Regions from separate parts of the Latilactobacillus parafuchuensis genome, predicted to be linked through region 3. Evidence: a T-box and tRNA genes for the amino acid it is inferred to sense, from the RefSeq annotation. Region 3 holds a T-box; the other regions hold tRNA genes.
The links. A T-box is a leader RNA that pairs with one kind of tRNA and senses whether it is charged. The one in region 3 lies ahead of ileS (isoleucine--tRNA ligase), so its partner is inferred to be a tRNA-Ile.
Positions count from the first base shown of each region.

Region 1: it has a tRNA-Ile gene. The T-box ahead of ileS (isoleucine--tRNA ligase) is inferred to sense a tRNA for this amino acid. The anticodon was not compared.
Region 2: it has a tRNA-Ile gene. The T-box ahead of ileS (isoleucine--tRNA ligase) is inferred to sense a tRNA for this amino acid. The anticodon was not compared.

Region 1 is NZ_CM143875.1:608,135-615,027, forward strand. It holds gene ACVPPQ_RS03290 (ATP-dependent Clp protease ATP-binding subunit) at 1-407, opposite strand, end outside; gene ACVPPQ_RS03295 (CtsR family transcriptional regulator) at 425-895, opposite strand; tRNA gene ACVPPQ_RS03300 (tRNA-Pro) at 1,038-1,111, opposite strand; tRNA gene ACVPPQ_RS03305 (tRNA-Gly) at 1,148-1,219, opposite strand; tRNA gene ACVPPQ_RS03310 (tRNA-Pro) at 1,248-1,321, opposite strand; tRNA gene ACVPPQ_RS03315 (tRNA-Arg) at 1,327-1,400, opposite strand; tRNA gene ACVPPQ_RS03320 (tRNA-Leu) at 1,415-1,500, opposite strand; tRNA gene ACVPPQ_RS03325 (tRNA-Gly) at 1,515-1,586, opposite strand; tRNA gene ACVPPQ_RS03330 (tRNA-Thr) at 1,594-1,666, opposite strand; tRNA gene ACVPPQ_RS03335 (tRNA-Leu) at 1,706-1,789, opposite strand; tRNA gene ACVPPQ_RS03340 (tRNA-Lys) at 1,817-1,889, opposite strand; tRNA gene ACVPPQ_RS03345 (tRNA-Val) at 1,892-1,964, opposite strand; rRNA gene rrf (5S ribosomal RNA) at 1,975-2,091, opposite strand; rRNA gene ACVPPQ_RS03355 (23S ribosomal RNA) at 2,182-5,100, opposite strand; tRNA gene ACVPPQ_RS03360 (tRNA-Ala) at 5,268-5,340, opposite strand; tRNA gene ACVPPQ_RS03365 (tRNA-Ile) at 5,370-5,443, opposite strand; rRNA gene ACVPPQ_RS03370 (16S ribosomal RNA) at 5,534-6,893, opposite strand, start outside.
Region 2 is NZ_CM143875.1:360,866-367,758, forward strand. It holds rRNA gene ACVPPQ_RS02100 (23S ribosomal RNA) at 1-807, opposite strand, end outside; tRNA gene ACVPPQ_RS02105 (tRNA-Ala) at 975-1,047, opposite strand; tRNA gene ACVPPQ_RS02110 (tRNA-Ile) at 1,077-1,150, opposite strand; rRNA gene ACVPPQ_RS02115 (16S ribosomal RNA) at 1,241-2,812, opposite strand; gene ACVPPQ_RS02120 (hypothetical protein) at 3,204-3,590, opposite strand; gene ACVPPQ_RS02125 (CvfD/Ygs/GSP13 family RNA-binding post-transcriptional regulator) at 3,590-3,967, opposite strand; gene ACVPPQ_RS02130 (peptidylprolyl isomerase) at 4,227-4,811, opposite strand; gene ACVPPQ_RS02135 (NAD(P)/FAD-dependent oxidoreductase) at 4,966-5,952, shown strand; gene ACVPPQ_RS02140 (VTT domain-containing protein) at 6,267-6,893, opposite strand, start outside.
Region 3 is NZ_CM143875.1:97,682-104,574, forward strand. It holds gene ACVPPQ_RS00635 (MFS transporter) at 1-394, opposite strand, end outside; gene ACVPPQ_RS00640 (FadR/GntR family transcriptional regulator) at 1,034-1,777, opposite strand; gene ACVPPQ_RS00645 (TetR-like C-terminal domain-containing protein) at 2,009-2,560, opposite strand; gene ileS (isoleucine--tRNA ligase) at 2,724-5,504, opposite strand; T-box leader at 5,548-5,759, opposite strand; gene ACVPPQ_RS00655 (DivIVA domain-containing protein) at 5,737-6,510, opposite strand; gene ACVPPQ_RS00660 (YlmH family RNA-binding protein) at 6,544-6,893, opposite strand, start outside.

The sequences.
Region 1 (6,893 bases), 510 kb from region 3:
GCCAAACTCAATCCTAAGTTTAATAGAATTCGCGCGGCAATAATATCGTCGTCTCGCAACAAGGCCAATAATAAATGAGCTGTCCCGATTTTCATCGCGTTAACTTGTTGGGCTTCCCCCCGCGCGACGTCTAAAACTTGCTTCGCTTTCGGTGAGTATGGCAAATAACCACTCGCACCTAGTGCAACAACCGCATTACCGTAACCGGTCAAGCGTTCGATTTCTTCTAAGACATCAGTCGGTGTCACCCCTAATTCACGGAGCGTTGTCCCAGCGATGCCTTCACTTTCCAATACCAATGCAATCAATAAATGTTCAGTCCCTAAGGCATGGTGATTAAACTTTTGTGCTTGTTCTTGGGCCAACATTAAAACATTCTTGGCGCTAGGTGTAAATAGATTATTCATAGATAACCCCTCACTTTTTACTTAATTTCGTATCGTAGTCGTTCTAATACAGCAACCAATATTTGCGCTCGCAGTTGCTCTTCCAATTGTTTATCATTCAAGGCTAACGTTTGTGGACTCATCGCCGCCAGAATCAGATTGCCCTCTTTTTGCGAGAGAATATCTTCATCATACAGCTTTTGGATAATCGCCAAGGTATCGTTCTGCGAAATTCGCGAATCGATATTGTTAATCAAGGCCTCCAAGAAATCGCGATCGTCTAAAAATTGCACCTTAACAATCCGAATGTAACCACCGCCACCCCGTTTACTGTTAACAACGTAGCCCCGTTGTTCTGTAAAACGGGTATTGATGACGTAATTAATCTGCGAAGGCACACAGTTAAATAATTTTGCAATTTCCGAGCGCCGAATTTCAATCTGTTCATTATCAGCCAATATTTTTTTCAAATAGGCCTCAATGATATCTGAGATGTTCTGACTTTGCAAATATATCAATCCCTTTTATTCATTCGTAAGTTTAACTTTGACTAACGTTGACTATTATTATAACGATTATTCCCTTAAAAAGAAAGTTTACTGACTTTTCAGTAGACAACAAAAAAGGCTTGCTGTCGCAAGCCTTTTTGAGTCGGGAAAACAAGATTTGAACTTGCGACCCCTACGTCCCGAACGTAGTGCTCTACCAAGCTGAGCTACTTCCCGGAAACTTATTTGGTGATGTGTTACGGATACAAAAAAAGCGGAAGACGAGATTCGAACTCGCGACCCCCACCATGGCAAGGTGATGTTCTACCACTGAACTACTTCCGCATTTCTTATTTACTTTTTTTGTATCCAGTCGGGAAAACAGGATTCGAACCTGCGACCCCCTGGTCCCAAACCAGGTGCTCTACCAAGCTGAGCTATTTCCCGTTCTATGCACCCAGTAGGAGTCGAACCTACAACCTTCTGATTCGTAGTCAGACACTCTATCCAGTTGCGCTATGGGTGCATTTTTCATTATGATGCCGAGGACCGGAATCGAACCGGTACGGTAGTCACCTACCGCAGGATTTTAAGTCCTGTGCGTCTGCCAGTTCCGCCACCCCGGCGATATCATAATGAAAGCGGAAGACGAGATTCGAACTCGCGACCCCCACCATGGCAAGGTGATGTTCTACCACTGAACTACTTCCGCATCTTAATGCCGACTAGACGATTCGAACGCCCGACCCTCTGATTACAAATCAGATGCTCTACCAACTGAGCTAAGTCGGCAAAAAAGATTGCTTTCATTAAAAAAACTATTCAATTGTATGCGGGTGAAGGGACTTGAACCCCCACGTCTATATAGACACTAGAACCTAAATCTAGCGCGTCTGCCAATTCCGCCACACCCGCATTTTCTTGGCGTGTAACTTTGGCCGATGAGTCGTGACAGGCTCGAACTGTCGACCCTCTGATTAAAAGTCAGATGCTCTACCAACTGAGCTAACGACTCAATGGAGGTTACAGGGCTCGAACCTGTGACCCTCTGCTTGTAAGGCAGATGCTCTCCCAGCTGAGCTAAACCTCCATCAAATATAGCGTGGCAACGTCCTATCCTCGCAGGTAGTTTCCCACCAACTACTATCGGCGCTAAGAAGCTTAACTTCTGTGTTCGACATGGGAACAGGTGTATCCTTCTTGCTATCGCCACCACACTATTTGTGCTATTCGCACTGAGAAGAACTTCGTTCTCTCAAAACTGCATAATAAGTAATATCATCTCAAAAGCCCAAAACATTGCACCTTTGGTTAAGTCCTCGACCGATTAGTACTAGTCCGCTCCATACATCGCTGTACTTCCACTCCTAGCCTATCTACCTGATCATCTTTCAGGGGTCTTACTTCCATAAAGGAATGGGAAATCTCATCTCGAGGGGGGCTTCACACTTAGATGCTTTCAGCGTTTATCCCTTCCATACATAGCTACCCAGCGATGCTCCTGGCGGAACAACTGGTACACCAGAGGTATGTCCATCCCGGTCCTCTCGTACTAAGGACAGCTCCTCTCAAATTTCCTGCGCCCGCGACGGATAGGGACCGAACTGTCTCACGACGTTCTGAACCCAGCTCGCGTACCGCTTTAATGGGCGAACAGCCCAACCCTTGGGACCGACTACAGCCCCAGGATGCGATGAGCCGACATCGAGGTGCCAAACCTCCCCGTCGATGTGGACTCTTGGGGGAGATAAGCCTGTTATCCCCAGGGTAGCTTTTATCCGTTGAGCGATGGCCCTTCCATACGGAACCACCGGATCACTAAGTCCGACTTTCGTCCCTGCTCGATTTGTCAATCTCACAGTCAAGCTCTCTTATACCTTTACACTCTACGAATGATTTCCAACCATTCTGAGAGAACCTTTGAGCGCCTCCGTTACACTTTAGGAGGCGACCGCCCCAGTCAAACTGCCCACCTGACACTGTCTCCCGTCACGCTAAGTGACGCGGGTTAGAGTGGTCATACAGTTGGGGTAGTATCCCACCAACGCCTCCATCGAAACTAGCGTTCCGATCTCTACGGCTCCTACCTATCCTGTACAAACTATACAAACACTCAATATCAAGCTACAGTAAAGCTCCATGGGGTCTTTCCGTCCTGTCGCGGGTAACCCGCATCTTCACGGGTATTATAATTTCACCGAGTCTCTCGTTGAGACAGTGCCCAAATCATTACGCCTTTCGTGCGGGTCGGAACTTACCCGACAAGGAATTTCGCTACCTTAGGACCGTTATAGTTACGGCCGCCGTTTACTGGGGCTTCAATTCTGGGCTTCGCTTGCGCTAACTCATCCTCTTAACCTTCCAGCACCGGGCAGGCGTCAGCCCCTATACGTCATCTTACGATTTTGCAGAGACCTGTGTTTTTGATAAACAGTTGTTTGGGCCTATTCACTGCGGCTGACCTGACGGTCAGCACCCCTTCTCCCGAAGTTACGGGGTCATTTTGCCGAGTTCCTTAACGAGAGTTCACTCGCTCACCTTAGGATATTCTCCTCGACCACCTGTGTCGGTTTACGGTACGGGTAGTTTATTTCTCACTAGAAGCTTTTCTCGGCAGTGTAACATCAGGAACTTCGCTACTTAATTTCGCTCCCCATCACAACTTGTCCTTAAAGAATCAAGCATTTCACTCAACTCAAGACTCGTTGCTTGGACACACATTTCCAGTCGTGTGCTTTCCTTAGCTTCCTGCGTCCCTCCATCGTTCAAACAAAATAAACTAGTACAGGAATATCAACCTGTTGGCCATCGACTACGCCTCTCGGCCTCGCCTTAGGTCCCGACTAACCCTGGGAGGACGAGCCTTCCCCAGGAAACCTTAGTCATACGGTGGATCAGATTCTCACTGATCTTTCGCTACTCATGCCGGCATTCTCACTTCTAAGCGCTCCACTAGTCCTTACGATCTAGCTTCATTGCCCTTAGAACGCTCTCCTACCGCGGACACTTACGTGTCCACCCACAGTTTCGGTATTATGTTTAGCCCCGGTACATTTTCGGCGCAGCGGCACTCGACTAGTGAGCTATTACGCACTCTTTAAATGGTGGCTGCTTCTGAGCCAACATCCTAGTTGTCTGTGCACCGCCACATCCTTTTCCACTTAACATAAATTTTGGGACCTTAACTGGTGATCTGGGCTGTTTCCCTTTCGACTACGGATCTTATCACTCGCAGTCTGACTCCCGGAACTAAATCAATGGTATTCGGAGTTTATCTGAATTCAGTAACCCAAGACGGGCCCCTAGTCCAAACAGTGCTCTACCTCCATGATCCAATATTCCGAGGCTAGCCCTAAAGCTATTTCGGAGAGAACCAGCTATCTCCAAGTTCGTTTGGAATTTCACCGCTACCCACACCTCATCCCCGCCATTTTCAACTGACGTGGGTTCGGTCCTCCAGTGTGTTTTACCACACCTTCAACCTGGACATGGGTAGGTCACTTGGTTTCGGGTCTACATCTATATACTCACTCGCCCATTTCAGACTCGCTTTCGCTACGGCTCCAGCTTTTCACTTTAACCTCGCATATAAACGTAACTCGCCGGTTCATTCTACAAAAGGCACGCCATCACTCATTAACGAGCTTTGACTAATTGTAGGCACACGGTTTCAGGATCTATTTCACTCCCCTTCCGGGGTGCTTTTCACCTTTCCCTCACGGTACTTGTTCACTATCGGTCACTAGGGAGTATTTAGCCTTGGGAGATGGTCCTCCCGGATTCCGACGGAATTTCACGTGTTCCGCCGTACTCAGGATCCAGAACGGAGGTTAAGTTGTTTAATCTACGTGGTTATCACACTCTTTGACTCAGCTTCCCAGCTGATTCGATTACAACTTAACTTGGTAACTCCAATGTTCTGTCCTACAACCCCAAGAAGCAAGCTTCTTGGTTTGGGCTTTTCCCCGTTCGCTCGCCGCTACTTAGGGAATCGATTTTTCTTTCTCTTCCTGCAGGTACTTAGATGTTTCAGTTCCCCGCGTCTACCTTCATTAAGCTATGTATTCACTTAATGATAATACCCGACTAAAGGTATTGGGTTCCCCCATTCGGAAATCTCCGGATCAAAGCTTACTTACAGCTCCCCGAAGCATATCGGTGTTAGTACCGTCCTTCATCGGCTCCTAGTGCCAAGGCATCCACCGTGCGCCCTTTATAACTTAACCTATCTTTACCTACGGTAAAGGGTTATTATTTGAGTTTAGCGATATGAACTAATTCATACTTCTATTAAAAAACTCTTTAAAACGCAATGTTTTTCTCGGCTTTTAAATCTAATATTACTTATTATCCAGTTTTCAAAGAACAAAGTTTCGATGACTATTGCCATCTATGGAGGATAACGGGATCGAACCGATGACCTCCTGCGTGCAAAGCAGGCGCTCTCCCAGCTGAGCTAATCCCCCGTGTTGTAACTATCTAATTCTTGGTACAATGGGCCTAAATGGACTCGAACCATCGACCTCACGCTTATCAGGCGTGCGCTCTAACCAGCTGAGCTATAGGCCCAAAAAACGTGTTTATTGAGAGTAGACCTCTCAAAACTAAACAAAGTTTCGACGCTAACAAATGTACAAGGTTTTCCGTATTATTCCTTAGAAAGGAGGTGATCCAGCCGCAGGTTCTCCTACGGCTACCTTGTTACGACTTCACCCTAATCATCTGTCCCACCTTAGACGGCTGGCTCCCGAAGGTTACCTCACCGGCTTTGGGTGTTACAAACTCTCATGGTGTGACGGGCGGTGTGTACAAGGCCCGGGAACGTATTCACCGCGGCATGCTGATCCGCGATTACTAGCGATTCCGGCTTCATGTAGGCGAGTTGCAGCCTACAATCCGAACTGAGAATGGTTTTAAGAGATTAGCTTAACCTCGCGGTTTTGCGACTCGTTGTACCATCCATTGTAGCACGTGTGTAGCCCAGGTCATAAGGGGCATGATGATTTGACGTCGTCCCCACCTTCCTCCGGTTTGTCACCGGCAGTCTCACTAGAGTGCCCAACTAAATGCTGGCAACTAGTAATAAGGGTTGCGCTCGTTGCGGGACTTAACCCAACATCTCACGACACGAGCTGACGACAACCATGCACCACCTGTCATTCTGTCCCCGAAGGGAACGTCTTATCTCTAAGATTTTCAGAAGATGTCAAGACCTGGTAAGGTTCTTCGCGTTGCTTCGAATTAAACCACATGCTCCACCGCTTGTGCGGGCCCCCGTCAATTCCTTTGAGTTTCAATCTTGCGATCGTACTCCCCAGGCGGAGTGCTTAATGCGTTAGCTGCGGCACTGAAGGGCGGAAACCCTCCAACACCTAGCACTCATCGTTTACGGCATGGACTACCAGGGTATCTAATCCTGTTTGCTACCCATGCTTTCGAGCCTCAGCGTCAGTTACAGACCAGACAGCCGCCTTCGCCACTGGTGTTCTTCCATATATCTACGCATTTCACCGCTACACATGGAGTTCCACTGTCCTCTTCTGCACTCAAGTTTCCCAGTTTCCGATGCACTTCTTCGGTTGAGCCGAAGGCTTTCACATCAGACTTAAAAAACCGCCTGCGCTCGCTTTACGCCCAATAAATCCGGACAACGCTTGCCACCTACGTATTACCGCGGCTGCTGGCACGTAGTTAGCCGTGGCTTTCTGGTTGGATACCGTCACTACCTGATCAGTTACTATCAGATACATTCTTCTCCAACAACAGAGTTTTACGATCCGAAAACCTTCTTCACTCACGCGGCGTTGCTCCATCAGACTTTCGTCCATTGTGGAAGATTCCCTACTGCTGCCTCCCGTAGGAGTCTGGGCCGTGTCTCAGTCCCAGTGTGGCCGATTACCCTCTCAGGTCGGCTATGCATCACAGTCTTGGTGGGCCTTTACCTCACCAACTAACTAATGCACCGCGGGTCCATCCTAAAGTGATAGCCGAAACCATCTTTCAACCTTGCACCATGCGG
Region 2 (6,893 bases), 260 kb from region 3:
CATCCCCGCCATTTTCAACTGACGTGGGTTCGGTCCTCCAGTGTGTTTTACCACACCTTCAACCTGGACATGGGTAGGTCACTTGGTTTCGGGTCTACATCTATATACTCACTCGCCCATTTCAGACTCGCTTTCGCTACGGCTCCAGCTTTTCACTTTAACCTCGCATATAAACGTAACTCGCCGGTTCATTCTACAAAAGGCACGCCATCACTCATTAACGAGCTTTGACTAATTGTAGGCACACGGTTTCAGGATCTATTTCACTCCCCTTCCGGGGTGCTTTTCACCTTTCCCTCACGGTACTTGTTCACTATCGGTCACTAGGGAGTATTTAGCCTTGGGAGATGGTCCTCCCGGATTCCGACGGAATTTCACGTGTTCCGCCGTACTCAGGATCCAGAACGGAGGTTAAGTTGTTTAATCTACGTGGTTATCACACTCTTTGACTCAGCTTCCCAGCTGATTCGATTACAACTTAACTTGGTAACTCCAATGTTCTGTCCTACAACCCCAAGAAGCAAGCTTCTTGGTTTGGGCTTTTCCCCGTTCGCTCGCCGCTACTTAGGGAATCGATTTTTCTTTCTCTTCCTGCAGGTACTTAGATGTTTCAGTTCCCCGCGTCTACCTTCATTAAGCTATGTATTCACTTAATGATAATACCCGACTAAAGGTATTGGGTTCCCCCATTCGGAAATCTCCGGATCAAAGCTTACTTACAGCTCCCCGAAGCATATCGGTGTTAGTACCGTCCTTCATCGGCTCCTAGTGCCAAGGCATCCACCGTGCGCCCTTTATAACTTAACCTATCTTTACCTACGGTAAAGGGTTATTATTTGAGTTTAGCGATATGAACTAATTCATACTTCTATTAAAAAACTCTTTAAAACGCAATGTTTTTCTCGGCTTTTAAATCTAATATTACTTATTATCCAGTTTTCAAAGAACAAAGTTTCGATGACTATTGCCATCTATGGAGGATAACGGGATCGAACCGATGACCTCCTGCGTGCAAAGCAGGCGCTCTCCCAGCTGAGCTAATCCCCCGTGTTGTAACTATCTAATTCTTGGTACAATGGGCCTAAATGGACTCGAACCATCGACCTCACGCTTATCAGGCGTGCGCTCTAACCAGCTGAGCTATAGGCCCAAAAAACGTGTTTATTGAGAGTAGACCTCTCAAAACTAAACAAAGTTTCGACGCTAACAAATGTACAAGGTTTTCCGTATTATTCCTTAGAAAGGAGGTGATCCAGCCGCAGGTTCTCCTACGGCTACCTTGTTACGACTTCACCCTAATCATCTGTCCCACCTTAGACGGCTGGCTCCAGAAGGTTACCTCACCGGCTTTGGGTGTTACAAACTCTCATGGTGTGACGGGCGGTGTGTACAAGGCCCGGGAACGTATTCACCGCGGCATGCTGATCCGCGATTACTAGCGATTCCGGCTTCATGTAGGCGAGTTGCAGCCTACAATCCGAACTGAGAATGGTTTTAAGAGATTAGCTTAACCTCGCGGTTTTGCGACTCGTTGTACCATCCATTGTAGCACGTGTGTAGCCCAGGTCATAAGGGGCATGATGATTTGACGTCGTCCCCACCTTCCTCCGGTTTGTCACCGGCAGTCTCACTAGAGTGCCCAACTAAATGCTGGCAACTAGTAATAAGGGTTGCGCTCGTTGCGGGACTTAACCCAACATCTCACGACACGAGCTGACGACAACCATGCACCACCTGTCATTCTGTCCCCGAAGGGAACGTCTTATCTCTAAGATTTTCAGAAGATGTCAAGACCTGGTAAGGTTCTTCGCGTTGCTTCGAATTAAACCACATGCTCCACCGCTTGTGCGGGCCCCCGTCAATTCCTTTGAGTTTCAATCTTGCGATCGTACTCCCCAGGCGGAGTGCTTAATGCGTTAGCTGCGGCACTGAAGGGCGGAAACCCTCCAACACCTAGCACTCATCGTTTACGGCATGGACTACCAGGGTATCTAATCCTGTTTGCTACCCATGCTTTCGAGCCTCAGCGTCAGTTACAGACCAGACAGCCGCCTTCGCCACTGGTGTTCTTCCATATATCTACGCATTTCACCGCTACACATGGAGTTCCACTGTCCTCTTCTGCACTCAAGTTTCCCAGTTTCCGATGCACTTCTTCGGTTGAGCCGAAGGCTTTCACATCAGACTTAAAAAACCGCCTGCGCTCGCTTTACGCCCAATAAATCCGGACAACGCTTGCCACCTACGTATTACCGCGGCTGCTGGCACGTAGTTAGCCGTGGCTTTCTGGTTGGATACCGTCACTACCTGATCAGTTACTATCAGATACATTCTTCTCCAACAACAGAGTTTTACGATCCGAAAACCTTCTTCACTCACGCGGCGTTGCTCCATCAGACTTTCGTCCATTGTGGAAGATTCCCTACTGCTGCCTCCCGTAGGAGTCTGGGCCGTGTCTCAGTCCCAGTGTGGCCGATTACCCTCTCAGGTCGGCTATGCATCACAGTCTTGGTGGGCCTTTACCTCACCAACTAACTAATGCACCGCGGGTCCATCCTAAAGTGATAGCCGAAACCATCTTTCAACCTTGCACCATGCGGTGCTAGGTTTTATGCGGTATTAGCATCTGTTTCCAAATGTTATCCCCCACTTTAGGGCAGGTTACCCACGTGTTACTCACCCGTCCGCCACTCACTCAAATGAGCTTCAATCAGAAGCAAGCTTCTTCAATCAGTTCCAGAGTGCGTTCGACTTGCATGTATTAGGCACGCCGCCAGCGTTCGTCCTGAGCCAGGATCAAACTCTCAATTAAAAGTTTGTAGCTCTTGTTTTTGTTACTTAATTTATTTGCTAGCGAATTGACTTCGCAAATATGTTGTGCCCCGAAGGGCGACCCTACACATTTGATTTGTCGAAACTTTGTTCAGTTTTCAAAGATCTACTGTTGTTGAAACAGCTAGATTAGTATATCATGTTTCCAAAATGCTTGTCAATCCTTTTTTTAAATATTTTTTGAATAAATATTCAACTTATGGATTGCTTATACATTTTTAAAATTGATAACCGTTTGTCTCGCTGACAACATAGACTACTATACCAACATTAGCTTAGACCGTCAAGCAATTATTCATATTTTTTTTAATTAATCTTAAAATAATTTAAAACGCGGACAATATTGAATAGATATACATCAATCGTCCGAATTAATTTAAATGCGGAACACTGGTCACCTCTAATTTATCCAATAATGCCGTGAACTCACTGGGGGTCTTGAATTGGAAACCCGCTTCACTAATTAAAGCCAATTGTTCGGTATAAAATTCAGGCGTATGTTCACTCCATTGGAAAACAAAAAAGGAAACATTCTCAGAATCTAACTTAATATTGGCTAAATTCGTTAATCGCAACTGGTTAACATCAATATTCAGCTTTGCTTGCAACGCAATTAAAACCGCCGCAAGTGGTGTTTGTTGCTCATTTTTTTCAGTGGATAACATTTGAAACGTTTCTTTTGTTTGTGGTTCGACCAAAAAGACGTATTGGCCCGCTTCAGTTTTGTACATGATTGTTCCCGCTACTTTTGCACTCATCAATACTCACCCTTATCTAAATCATCTAATGCCGCTTGCGTCCAATCTGCTAATCGATCTGCGATAGGTTGAAAACCCGTTTGCACTCGCCGGTTGGTCCAATAATGTTTTTTAGCCCGTTGTACTAACAAGTTAGGCTCTGGTGCTAATGCCCGCAAAGACAAACTAACCTTATGTGTATATTCATCAACATCTAAAATAATCACTTTAATTGGTTGGCCTAGCGTAAATTGTTCTTCTAGGTTCTTTACAAAGCCATGCCCACACTCAGAAATGTGAATTAAGCCTTGTACTGTTTCGTCTAATGAAACAAAGACGCCGTAAGGTTGAATCCCAGTCACAACGCCAGTCACTTTTTGTCCAATTCGATAGTCCATACTGTCCTCCACATATTATTATCCTATCTATTTTAAGCCTTATCGATCCTAAAAGGCAAGACTTCTATGTTATCAAAAAAAGGTTATGACATAAGTCGTCGTACTCTGATATTAAACGGACATTATTTTTTGACGCGCGCCAGAACTCATCAATTTCCGTTCAAATCAAAAATGCTGGTTATCCTTAGTTTGGGATAACCAGCATTTCCAACTTGATACTCAATTAATAACCGAGTTCTGTCACAGCTAGTTACTAAATTTAATGTTTGATTGTAATGTGATTGATGACTACTGGTTCAACCGGTTTGTCTTGCATCCCTGTTTCAGTCGCGTTAATTTCATTAACGATTGCCATGCCGCTCATTACTTGACCAAAAACAGTATGTTTAAAGTCTAACCAAGGTGTACCACCCTTTTGATAAGCCGTGATGACTTCTTCAGGATAGCCAGCACCTGATAATTGTGACAACATGTTTTGGTTAATATGTTCATTAGTCACGATGAAGAATTGGCTACCATTCGTGTTAGGACCGGCATTAGCCATTGATAATGCCCCGTTCAAATTGAATACTTCTGGGTTGAATTCATCAGCAAATGCTTGACCCCAGAGACTTTCGCCACCCATCCCAGTCCCAGTTGGATCACCACCTTGAATCATGAAATCATTGATGACCCGATGAAAAACAATCCCGTCATAATAATCTTTTTCAGCTAAACCGATAAAGTTTTCAACGGTTTTAGGGGCTTGTTCTGGGAATAATGCGACTGTAAATTCACCGTGGTTAGTATCAAAAGTTGCCGTTGGACCTGCATAGTTTTCTAAATCTAATTGTGGATATGCCATATTAATCTACCTCCAAGTTTTTAATTCAATTTATATCATAGCGAATTGTGCCTTAAATTACTATTAATATTTATTGCTTTTATTGTGCTTTCCTAATTTCTTTTTAGTATACTAGCTTAGGAAGTCTACTATATAAGAGTAAGGAAGTTATAATATGCTCGATTCAAACCATTTATTTGATATCACCATTATTGGTGGCGGCCCCGTTGGCATCTTTGCCGCCTATTACGCCGGCATGCGTAAAGCCGATGTCCAAATTATTGAAAGTCTCCCAGAATTGGGGGGGCAAGTCGCAACCCTGTATCCGGAAAAACAAATTTTCGACGTCGCTGGTTTCACCGGCATCACCGGTGCCCAACTGACCGCTAATTTAATCGAGCAATTAAACCTGTTCAAACCCACAATTCAACTATCAACTGCCGTCAAAAATATTCAGCCCCAAGCTGATGGCACTTTTATCCTTGAAACCACTAACGGCAAGACGCACACTCGCGGTGTGATTGTCGCCATCGGTAACGGCGCCTTCACTCCACGCAAACTGGCAGTCGACTATAACCCTAATTGGGATAATCATTATGTCCACTATTTCGCCAAACAGATGGACCAATTCAAAGACCAAGTCGTTGCCGTTGCTGGTGGTGGTGATTCCGCGATTGAATGGGCCTTAATGCTCGAAAAAGTCGCAAAGCAAGTCTATTTAGTCCATCGACGTGATCAGTTTCGCGGTTTAGAAAGCAGTGTCGACGCCCTCAAAACCTCATCAATTAAGATTAAAACCCCATTTTTAATTGATGCTTTAACCGAAACTGAGCAACAATTAACGTTAAATCTTAAAAAGATGAAATCAACTGACCAAGAAACCTTGACCGTTGATAAGCTACTCGTCAACTACGGCTTCATCTCCGACACTAAAATTCTACGTGATTGGAACTTAACCTTGGACCACCATCAAGTCAGCGTTAACCAACAGATGGCGACTAACATCCCGAACATCTATGCAATTGGCGACATTGTCACTTATCCTGGTAAAGTTAAACTAATCGCCAGCGGTTTTGGTGAAGCCCCAATTGCAGTCACCGAATTATTAACCAGTCTGTTCCCTGAAAAGCGTCAACCGTTGCACAGTACGTCAATCATGTAATTTAAACAAGCTGTGACAGAAATTGATGTCTTCTGGTGCGCGTCAAAGAAGTACACGCTTTTCTGAAACGTGCTTTTGAACTAGCCTCTTCCGTCTAGCTACGATTAGCAAACTATGCCCAAAATCCGGTCATAATTCACTAATCTAGGCTATACTCAGAAGCTGACCAGTTCAGTCAACACTCTTTTCTGAAACGTGCTTTTTAGTCGCAATAATCTCCGCTTAACCTAAAATCCCCCAGTTATCTTAAAATCAAGATAATTGGGGGATTTTCTGTTAATGCTCGGTTGCTACCCGCAACTCAACGCACTTATTTAAGAATTCACTTTTCTTTTATTCAGTTGCCCTTTAACGGCCGTGACAACCATCGGAATCAATGACACTGCGATAATCCCGAGCACGACTAATGAAAAATGTTCCTTAACGACTGCGATATTACCAAAGAAGTAACCCGCGCCGCAACAGAGCACTACCCAGAGCACACTACCCATTACATCGTAACGGAAGAACCGTTTAAATGGCATTTGACTCCCACCAGCCACAAACGGGACAAACGTTCTGATAATCGGCATAAACCGACCAATCGTAATCGTCTTGCCACCGTATTTGTCGAAGAAGACCTGGGCCTCTGCAATTTTCTCAGTGTTGATAAATTTACCAAAGAACCGATTTTTCGTAGCGGCCAGTCCTAAACGTTGACCGATTTGTTCATTTAATGAATCGCCCGCAATCGCCGCAATTAAGAATAACGCGGCAAACAACCAAATATTCAAATCATTATCGGTCCGCGCCGCTAATGCTGCTGCGGCAAATAATAATGAATCGCCCGGTAGAAACGGCAAAATGACCGCCCCGGTTTCAATGAAGATAATGGCAAACAAAATGACATATGTCCAATTGCCAAATTGGTTGACGATATTGACCAGATGCGCATCAATATG
Region 3 (6,893 bases):
ATCCTATTTTATCTGGATACCAAGCGGTTAATGTGGGTAAAATGCCATTGTAGACAAAGCCGATCCCCATACTAGTAACAACCCCATATAAAATATAAATTAACATCAAATCATAAGGCTGATTTGCAAAAGCTGACCCGATGAACCCACCGGCAATCATAACTGCTCCAAATAAGAAAACCTGTTGTACTTTCATGTGTTTCAGCATTTGGCCAGCAATTATATTCCCAACAGTAAAGCTAATAATTGACAATACATAAATCATCGAGAGTTGCGATGGTGACCAAGAAAATGCTTTAGTTAGTGGTACCATCACAATGGTATACGCATAAATTAGTCCCAACGCGAGAAGTAACACACTAGCATCTAGCAGGATAAATTTCCTTTTTTTCATCGAGTTGTCCTCTTTTCAATTCAATAATCATTCCATATTTTTGTCGTTATGAATGTCATTCACCATCATAGCAAGCGCTTGCAAAAAAATCATGTTCAACAATTCATCTGACGTTTAAAGTGTATCACCATCGAATTAATTTGTAAACAAATTAATTAATAATAATATAAAAAATTTTAAATATCAGGTTATCAAAGCTTACATAGCTTTATTTTCATAATTTATAATCTAATTAATTATCAAACACAATGTTAAAAATCGCTAAAATCCCAATTAGTCATCAGATGTATTCTAAAATATTATTTAAAGGTTTTATCGTTGGATAAACTTCAACCAATTTTCTGAGCGGCCCAAAATAAATTTTATAGATGACGAATTTATAATCGAAATCCCAATAGACAAATAAAAAAGACTGATAGTCTAGGTCCTGTATAATGACGTCACCATAATGTCATCTACAAAAAGAACCCGACTAAGAGCCTATATAAATAGCTTACCTTAACAATTTATCCCAAATAAACCTCTCCAACCACACTTGATTCCTTCGCGTCTGTTAAGCGAGACTCCATCAGAACATTCAAAGTAAGCATTATTTTTTATACCCTTTTTATTGGCCAATTGACGGCAATTAGCCCAACTTTAGGGTTGTTTCAATTTATCATCGTTCTCTCTTTCAATCAAGTTTCTCAACGCCAGTCGATTATTAGCCATATGAATTAACATCGTATCGTACGCTTCTCGCTGATTTCGAGTCGCAATACTATGCACAATTTGTCTATGAATACTTTTAGTAAACAGCTTCGCCTCAAAATCATTATAAGCACTGTTAAAAAGGGCAATTGACTCATTAATAATCGGCAAAATATAGGAATACGCACTGTTACCACTAGCTTCACCAATTAACGAGTGAAACTGAATATCTAAGCCGACATGGTCCTTATTGCCTGATTCAAAAGAGTCTTCTATCTCACTGACGAGTTCTTCCAACCTATCTATTTGGACCGGTGTTGCATGCTCAGCTGCAAGCATTGCCACCTCGGGCTCCAAGATATACCGCATATCATAAAGATCAAAAATCATTTTTCTTTTGTCTTTAATCATAGCCATTCCAAACGGATCAGTCGATTGCCCACGTTTTGCACTAAGATAGGTTCCTGATCCCTGACGCACCTCTAAAATATTACGAGAAACTAGGATTCTAATTGCTTCTCGAAAGGTACTACGGCCAACATCCAGTAAATTAGAAAGCTCATACTCATTGGGTAATTTCTCGCCAGGTTGAATATTATGAGCTTTAATATAATCGATAATAGCTTCAGTAGTCTGAGTCACTAAAGTTTGAGACTTCACCATTTCATCTGCTCCTTTTCTTAAATAGATCATTATTAATCACTTTATTTTAATATACCACTAACTGCAATAAATCTAAAAATTAATTATCAATAAATCTACTTAAGCAATAACCATCACAAAAAAAGCCAGCGGCGTAAACCGCTGGCTTTTTTTGTGGTTGTTGCTAATTTTTGGTACACCCCTAGTATAGCTGACCTACCCATTTAAACCAGTGACAGATTCATCAATCTGTTTATATCCTGAACAGAATCGCCAAACTGTTCACTGATTAACGGCTAACAACTGCTGGAGGTGCACCAAATTAAACGTCACCCGTTCATTCAATTGTTCCTTCGGTAATTTCAAACCTGATTCAAACCAATGTTCTAACTGGCCAATCAGGGCGTCGCTATAGAAATCAATAAAACAGTCGCGTTCCATTTGGGTCAATTGTCCTCGGTGTTTCAACAGGAAGCTGTCCAAAATATCCATAGCAAATCGTTTAAAGAACCGCCGACGTTCCGTTTCGTCGGAGAACCGGTATAAATTTAAACAGACGGTTGCATTGCTTGCAATAAAATCAATAATCACCTGACAGCCGGCTTGCCACTGTCCCACTTCAAAAGTTTCGCGCGCCTCTTTTAAAATGCGATCCTCTAACAGCCACCGATATAATCCACATATCCCATCTGGAAAGTGATTATAAAATGTCGTTCGACAGATTTCAGCCTCTTTTAAAAATGCGGTTACCGTTAATTTTGATTTTCGTTGACGACTCAACGCGGTCATCAACGCCATCCCCATATAATATTTTGTCACCTGTGGTTGTACCATTTACCCACCCTTTCTTGCACTCATTCAAGCTTATCAAACTAGGCCAATCTTGAACATCAGTATGAGCAAATCCTAATTTAGCCATCATGTAATCGTTAGCTTTGCCTAATAAAAAAGTATGCCACTCTTCTCTAGAGTGAACATACTTTTTAAAATTATTTGCTTATTTTTCTAAACCTTCAGAGAGTGCTTCTGGATAGTTGGCTTCGACAATCGCAGCACAACGCGCGCACATCATTGGTAACTTCTCGTTTGAACCAACGTCAGTCTTAATCATCCGACAACGGTCACAAACGTCACCTTCTGCATGGGTAACAACGACTGCTAAACCATCAAATTGACTAGCGGTTTCAGGTGCCGTTTCTTCAGCAATCGTTAATTGTGACACAATCAATAATTGTTTGAGATCCGCATCTAAATTGGCTAACAATGCTTGATTAGCGGCATTGGGATACAACGTCACAGCGGCTTCCAATGATTTGCCAATCACTTTATCCGTCCGAGCCGTTTCAAGGGCTTTTAAGACGTCCGTTCTGATAGTCATAAAGCCTGCCCAAGTCTTCAATAAATCGTCTTCGCCAGCAAAATGTTCAACCGTTGGCATTTCAGCTAATTGAACATAGTCTTCAGCTTCACTCAAGTAGCTCCAGATTTCTTCAGCTGTATGTGGCAAGATTGGTGTCAATAACTTCGTTAAAGCGACCAAGACCGCATAGAAGACCGTTTGCATATTACGCCGTTTAGGATCATCTTCACCATCGATATAAACGACATCCTTGGCAAAGTCTAAATAGAACGCTGATAATTCGTTCGTTAAGAACATGTTAATCGTCTTATAAACCGTTGCAAAATCGTAAACGTCATAAGCGGCCTTACAATCAGCAATAATTTTGTTCAGACGCACTAATAGGTATTGATCAACTGAACCCAAGGCATCATAAGCCACTGTATTGGCTTCTGGATTGAAATCACTCGTGTTGGCAATCATGAAACGCATCGTATTACGAATCTTACGGTAAGCTTCACTGACTTGTTGGAAGTTTTCCATCGTGACCTTCACGTCGGAGCTAGCATCAACTGACGCGACCCAGAGGCGGACAATATCGGCGCCCATTTGTTTGATGATCTTCTCAGGTAAAATTGTATTGCCTAATGATTTACTCATCTTACGACCATTACCATCTAAAACAAAGCCTTGTGAAATGACTGCTTTATATGGTGCGTGACCGCTAAAGGCAACACTCGTGATTAAACTTGAGTTAAACCACCCACGATATTGATCAGAGCCTTCTAGGACCAGATCAGCTGGATAAGTTAACTCGTCACGAGCAGCTAATACAGCTTGATGTGATGAACCAGAATCGAACCAAACATCCATGATGTCTTTTTCTTTGGTAAATTCACCATTGGGACTACCTGGATGGGTAAAGCCAGCTGGTAATAGATCTTTAGCATCCCATTCAAACCAAACATTTGAACCGTGTTCAGCAAACAATTGTGCGACACGTTCATTGGTTTCAGGCGTGATAATCGCCGTCCCATCTTCAGCGTAGAAAATTGGTAATGGTACACCCCAAGCACGTTGACGAGAAATCACCCAATCGCCACGATCACGAATCATGTTATAAAGACGCGTCTTACCCCAGTCAGGCATAAAAGCGACTTTGTTGATTTCATTTAATAATTGATCACGGAAGGCATCAATCGATGCAAACCATTGCGCAGTTGCCCGGAAGATAACGGGCTTTTTAGTCCGCCAATCATGAGGGTAACTATGCGTAAAGAAGTCTAATTTCAATAATGAACCGTTCTTTTCAAGCGCTTCAGTCACCATTGGATTAGCTTTATCGTAATAAACACCTTCGAAACCAGGCGCATCTTCGGTCATAATCCCTTTGCTATCAACGACTGATAAAACGGGCAACTTGTATTTCATTCCGGCATTATAATCATCTTCACCGTGACCAGGTGCGGTATGCACTAAACCAGTCCCGGTTTCTAGCGTGACGTGGTTGCCTAGGATGACTAATGATTCACGATCATACAATGGATGGCGCGCCGTCATGCGTTCCATATCAGCCCCCTTGAAAGTCTTCAAGATTTCAACTGATTGCCAGTCTAATAATTCAGTCATTTGGTTCAAACGTTCAGCAGCAACGACGTATTTTTGACCGTCAGCTAGGACTTGAACATAATCAAAGGCTGGATTAACTGCAATCCCTAAGTTGGCTGGAATCGTCCATGGCGTGGTCGTCCAGATAATAAACTTCGTGTCAGTGTCTAATAAACCTTTACCGTCAACCACGTCAAAAGCGACGTACATCGATGGTGATTTGATATCCTTGTATTCAATTTCAGCTTCCGCCAAAGTTGATTCAGATGATGGTGACCAATAAACCGGTTTTTTACCTTTATAGATATACCCTTTTTTAGCCATTTCACCAAAGACACGGACTTCTTCAGCTTCAAAATCAGCCGTCAACGTGATGTATGGGTTGTCCCAATCAGCTGAAATCCCTAAACGTTTGAAATCAAGCCGTTGTTTGTTAACTTGTTCCATCGCGTAATCGTAACACAATTTACGATAGTCAACTAAGCTCATTTCCTTACGCTTGATACCCTTTTTAGCCAAAGCTTGTTCAATCGGTAAACCATGCGTATCCCAACCGGGCACAAATGGTGACCGGAAGCCGTTCATTGATTTATAGCGCACGATAATGTCTTTACTGGTTTTATTTAAAGCGTGACCCATATGGATATTGCCGTTTGCAAATGGGGGGCCATCATGCAAGACAAAGGTTGGTTTGCCTTCATTTAATTTTTGTCGTTGTTGGTATAGATTATTATCTGCCCAACCCTTTTGCCAATCGATTTCGCGGTTAGGTAAACCGGCACGCATTGGAAAAGCTGTTTTGCCTAGGTTTAATGTTTCTTTAATACGCATCAAATCACTCCTCTTATTTTTTGCCAAACAAAAAAGATTCCGTCTATAGGACGAAATCTTCGTGGTACCACCTAATTTTGAGCGTTAAAAACACTCCTCAAAAATGCTTTAACGGGCATCATTCGTTCTAGACTACTCATTTCATCTAAAAAACAACAAGGTGATCCATAATTAAATAGAGCATTACCAACCTTCCACCAGTCGTTGGCTCGCTATCATGATATTTAATCTGTTAGTTCTTGTTTTCGTCGGTATCAACTTGATCAGTTGATGATTCGATTGGGTCGTAAGCTTGATCAGTCGTTACTTCAGCATCTTCAGTTTCTTCTGAATCTGACATGACATCATCATCAGGGAAAACAATCGTTTGCGTCGTTTCAACTTGATCTTCAGCTATTTCGCCCCAAGGCTTAACTGCTTCTGTTGTAGAGTTTACTTGATTATCACCCTTGTTGTCAAGTTCAGTAATATCAATTTCTTCAGACAAAGTTTGATGATCAGCCAATTCGTCTTTCGCCAACAAATCAGTCCATTCAGGGCTCTTAACAACTTCCAATTGTGATTCAAGCATCACTTGTAATCTTTGTTTGAAGATCCGAGTTTGTTTCTTCAAATCATCGGTTTCAATGGCAATCTTCTTGGCACGTTCAGTCGCATCTTCAATGATGTGATTTGATTTTTCGGTCGCATCATCCAACATTGATTTAGCATTCTTTTCAGATTCAGTTTGGATAATTTCAGATTCACGTTTTGAGTTTTCTTTGACTTTATCCGCTGCTTCTTGCGCCACAATAATTGATTGGTTCAATGCATCTTTTAATTCGTTGAAATAAGTCACCTTTTCGTCACTTGATTTCAAATCAGCTTTTAAGGCATCGTTTTCTTTCAAAACTGTTTCATAGTCTTTAATCACTTGATCTAAAAAGTCATTGACTTGATCAGGATTATAACCACGCATTTTATTATTAAACTCTTTGTTATGAATATCTAAAGGTGTTAAAACCATTTTGAAATTCCTCCATCTTTCCAATAATTGCTACTATTTCCGTAAAATACCCAACGTCACTCGGTATTTTTCTTTACGCGTTTGTCCGTCAATCGATTTGAGTTGAATACGGCCAAAACCACGAACGGATACAATATCGAGCAGTGCTAAATCGAAATCTGGCTTATCAAATTCTTGCCAATTTAATTTAACTTTATGACCTTGAACCAGTTCTTTGGCGCGTTGTCGTGACAAATTATAAACCGACGCAATGATGGTATCTAATCTAAAAGAGCTAACCGTTGTTTGTTCAAATTGCCACGTATCCTTCGGTACAATCAGTTGCGTATAATTCAATTCTTCCAAACGAACCGTGACCCGGCCAATTTTCGTAATTTGACTAT